One region of the Peribacillus sedimenti genome, then DNA from elsewhere that is predicted to be linked to it. Evidence: riboswitches for the same ligand, from Rfam matches in the RefSeq annotation. Region 1 holds a riboswitch; the other holds the start of a gene.
What was found. Region 1 has a riboswitch for S-adenosylmethionine ahead of V1500_RS13475 (phosphoadenylyl-sulfate reductase). Riboswitches for the same ligand answer to the same signal wherever they lie in the genome.

Region 1 (2,204 bases):
TTTTCTTGTTTCTGCCGGGTCCAGGTAGTAATCCGCAAATTTATCTCGTGGAATTCTTTTAACCTGGTGAACTGGACCTCCAACATAGACATTGCCTCTGCTGAATAGTTTAGCCACTCCAGGGTGTTCCTGGCTGTCAGTCTTATAAACTTCCCTTGCTTCCTTTTCTTTGTCAGGCGCATAGATATCCTGGACTGTGATAACTCCGTAGGTAGTGCCGTGTTGAACCAGCCTTACCTCGTCGCCGACAGATATGGAATCTGCTTCATCCTGACTGACAGGAAGCGTGATCGGAATGCTCCATACCTCTCCTGTAGAAAGATGCATGCCTTCCACCACTGATTCATAATCCTTCTTGGTCAGAAATCCGGTAATAGGGCTGTAGCCTCCTGTAGCGATAAGTTCAAGGTCACTAAGCGCCATATTATCTAATTCGATTTCTTTCAGGATGTGGTCAAATTTGTAATTGGGATTTAAACGGTTGACCAAAGTTCCACCATGCGGAATGCTTAATGTCATATATAATCCTCCATTCTAATATTTCCGTTCTTCAATCGTGTGTCAGTTATCTTTAAATATTCTTTATATGTGGAGGCCGCACTCCGTCTTGCCTGATCCGCTCCAGCGGCCTGCCCTCAAGTCATCCTCACTGAAAGCCGGTTTGGTACACTTTTCACAGCCTATGCTGGGATACCCCCTATCATGCAGGATGTTATACGGCAATCCCTGTTTGTGGGCGTATCTCCATACATCCTTCCATGTCCAATGGATCAATGGACAGATCTTAATGGATTTAAATTTATTATCTTTATTTATAAATTGTGTATTTTTCCTAGTTTCGGACTGTTCCCTTCTTAACCCGGACAGCCAGGCAGCGGGTCCGGAAAGCACCTGGTGCAGCGGTATTACCTTCCTTATCTCGCAGCATTTGTTTGGCTCTCTCGCCCACAATTCATCTCCATATTGTGAAGCCTGCTCCTCCAATGTAAGGTCCGGCTTTTTCATTTCAATTCTCAGCTGCGGATATCGTGTTTTTACTTCATCAATTAATTGGTAGGTCTCATTAAAATGGAGATCTGTATCCAGGAAGATCACTCTGGCCTGTGTGTTAATCTTAGAGATCAAGTCAATTAAAACGATTCCTTCAATTCCAAAGCTGCAGGCATAAACCAGCTCATCGCCGTAATGTCCATAGGCCCACTCCAAGACATTGAGAGCTCCCTTAGTCGGATTATCAATGTCAAATTCAATGGGGTTGAAAGTATCAAAGTCCTTGTGAAGCAATAAATTAGTCATATCTGTCCCCCCCTCTCAATTCATTTACCATTTGTTTTAAAGAAAAAATATTATTATCATCTCATGAACCAAATAAAAAAGGCAGCATTAACAAAATTCCAGAAATGGAATGTGTCAATACCGCCTCTAGTTTGTCTAGTCAGCTGTATATTTGTTTTCAGTTTAAGATGCCGCCTTTTTTATTGGATAATGGAATGTGAGCACTCTTAATCTCAATATAAAAATAAAAACCTTTCATTTTAGAAAGATTTCAGGCAATGTTGATACATAAAACCCTTATCTTCCAAAATGATTCTACATTTTGTTGGAGTTAGCACCTTGCAAGCATTGCAGGTTGCCGGACATCATTGGGCCAATTCCCTCCGTCGCTCTCGATAAGTTTAACTATTTAAAATAATACCACAATATCAAATAGTGTCAATATAGTTTTCATATTAATTTACTCGGAATTTAAAAATTAAAAATTTCTGACAAAAAATTTTTGGATTAACGAAATCCCGAAACTTCAAAAGGAATTACTGGCTTGAGTTTTAAATAGGTAATATCACTTATTTCCGGCTGTTCCACCTCTCCCTTCAAAGCAAAGCGTAATTTTAATCAATTTTGGCCACAAAAAAAACAACGGAGGCAAGCGCCTAACCGCATAAACAACTTTTCCACCGGTTTTAGCTTATTGACAATCCTGCTGTTCAAGTTGTTGTTTCTCCCTAGATTCTTTATTAAGCAAATAGCCTTTGAAGCCAATTAGACGGCTGTTTTTGATTTTTCTTCATACGATTAGAGTTCTGCGCCTCAGATATAAATTGCTGTTGTTTGTCTTGAATAACATCCATGATCAAATAATAATTGACCATACTATCCCCTCCTTGAATTTTTCCTATATACTAATGCGGGTTATTGTTTTGTTC
Region 2 (2,204 bases), 2.5 Mb from region 1:
GCTGGCCGGAGGAAGCACCAACAAAATTGATCTTGAAAAGTCTTCCATTCGACTCGCCGGATGTAAGCTGTTTTCTTACTGATTCCGGAATTGCATCGTGCATGACCGTGCTGACGAAGTTTTTCGCTGTCTGCGTCTGGGGGTTGGAGAAAACCTCAAACACCGATCCGCTTTCAATTATCTTTCCGGCCTCCATCACAGCTACTTTGTCGCAAATTTCCCGGATCACCGACATTTCATGGGTGATCATTAAAATCGTAATGTTGTATTCTTCGTTAATTTTTTTCAATAGTTGCAGAATGGAGCTTGTGGTCTGCGGGTCCAATGCCGACGTTGCTTCATCACAAAGGAGGATGGATGGCTGAGTCGCAAGCGCACGAGCTATCCCGACACGCTGCTTTTGGCCTCCCGACAGGTTTTCAGGATAGGCGCCAGCCTTGTCCTTAAGTCCGACAAATTCAAGCAGTTCATCCACTCTTTTTTTGATTTCTTTCTTAGGGACCTTTTGCAAGATGAGCGGCATGGCGACATTAGCAAAAACAGTTTTAGATTGAAGCAAATTAAAGTGCTGAAATACCATCCCTATTTTTTGTTTAACCCTTCTTATCTCCTGTGCAGAAAGTTCAGCAAAGTTATGGCCATTGACAATGACTTTACCTGATGTGGGCTTTTCCAGGTAATTGACACATCGGATTAATGTGCTCTTTCCAGCTCCACTGAACCCGATTACTCCATAAATTTCCCCTTCTTCCACATGCAGGTCTATGCCGTCCAGAGCGGCAAATGTTTTGCCTTTTGTTACATACTCCTTTTTCAAGGCTTGAAAAGTAATCACATGTATACCTCCTTATGCTGCATTTCAATATGTATTAATCTTTATATGAAGTACAAAAAACCCTCTTCCTGAAGTGTCAAGAAGAGGGTTATACAAGTAAAAATAAGCCCCTTCTTATCTTCCAGGCAAGGCTGCCTGCTGGAATTGGCACGGTACATATGTCCGCTGCCGAAGCTTCATCGGGCCAGTCCCTCAGCTTCTCTGGATAAGAAATATAAAACTCTATGAAATTATTCCAATCAAAAAACCTCTCCCAGAAAAGAAGAGGCCACATTCGTATCAATCGATTGTTTTCTCCTCTTATCTCCCAAGCACTGCTTGTTGGAGTTAGCACAGTATCCAATAGGGATCTGCTGCTGAGGTATCATCGGGCCAATTCCCTCCACCTCTCTTGATAAGAAGCTTTCGTTTTTCAATTGATTCCTACTTTACTGATAGTTCGCAAATTTGTCAACGGTTTTTATGATTTGAAATTTTTTACTTTTTAAAGATTGACATTATTCAAAACACGCGATAATATTAAAACCAAGTAATTTTATTGGATTAATAACATATCAGTTGAAATATATAAAAATCTATATTTTATTAAGAGTGAACGAGAGATCTGGCTTAATGACTTCACAGCAACCTGCCCTGTAAGGTGCTCCTACCAGCAAAGCTTTGCTTTGGTTGATAAGAAATGTAAAAACTTTCTTTGCAGCCAGGCAAGAAAGTTTTTTTTGATTCCCGGACGTTTCTATATGTACGACTGCCTGAGTGTATTAAACGTACCCAGTCATTTACTATCAAACTAGCTGCTTTGGTCTTACCAGTAAATTTTTTTGAGACTCTCAGTATAAAACTGGCATTTTCTTAACTTGAAAGGAGAATTAATATGACAACAGTTATTTCTGGAGCAGAAGCTTTTTTTATCTCTGGTAATAAGATAGGAATCCTTCTTTGCCACGGCTTTAATGGAACACCACAGAGTGTTGAATACTTAGGAAAACAATTTGCAAATGCTGGCTTTACTGTCTATGCACCCAGATTAAGAGGGCATGGTACAAACGCGGCAGATATGGAAAATTTTAATCACAAAGACTGGATTGAAGATTTGGAGACTGCTTTTCTTCAGTTGAAAAAGACGTGCCATAAGATATTTGTCGTGGGTCAATCCATGGGTGGGGCTTTGGCCCTTGACCTCGCCGGAAAATATATGATAGATGGGATTGTTTGCATTAACGCGGCATTGCGCGTCCCTGATCTAGAACCATATAAAGGCTTGGGTGCACCACGTTTTATTGCCGATGAAACGCCTGATATCAATGATTCTACCGCACAGGAAATTACCTATTCAAAAGTTCCTTTAACTGCTGTTCATTCGCTTCTT

Region 2: linked by a shared signal. The riboswitch ahead of V1500_RS01260 (methionine ABC transporter ATP-binding protein) and the one ahead of V1500_RS13475 (phosphoadenylyl-sulfate reductase) in region 1 are both predicted to bind S-adenosylmethionine.

What each region holds. Positions count from the first base shown of each region.
Region 1 is NZ_CP143547.1:2,723,334-2,725,537, forward strand. It holds gene sat (sulfate adenylyltransferase) at 1-519, opposite strand, end outside; gene V1500_RS13475 (phosphoadenylyl-sulfate reductase) at 583-1,296, opposite strand; SAM riboswitch class I at 1,570-1,677, opposite strand; gene V1500_RS13480 (hypothetical protein) at 2,016-2,150, opposite strand.
Region 2 is NZ_CP143547.1:225,973-228,176, reverse strand. It holds gene V1500_RS01260 (methionine ABC transporter ATP-binding protein) at 1-835, opposite strand, end outside; SAM riboswitch class I at 947-1,047, opposite strand; SAM riboswitch class I at 1,133-1,236, opposite strand; SAM riboswitch class I at 1,415-1,514, shown strand; gene V1500_RS01255 (alpha/beta hydrolase) at 1,710-2,204, shown strand, end outside.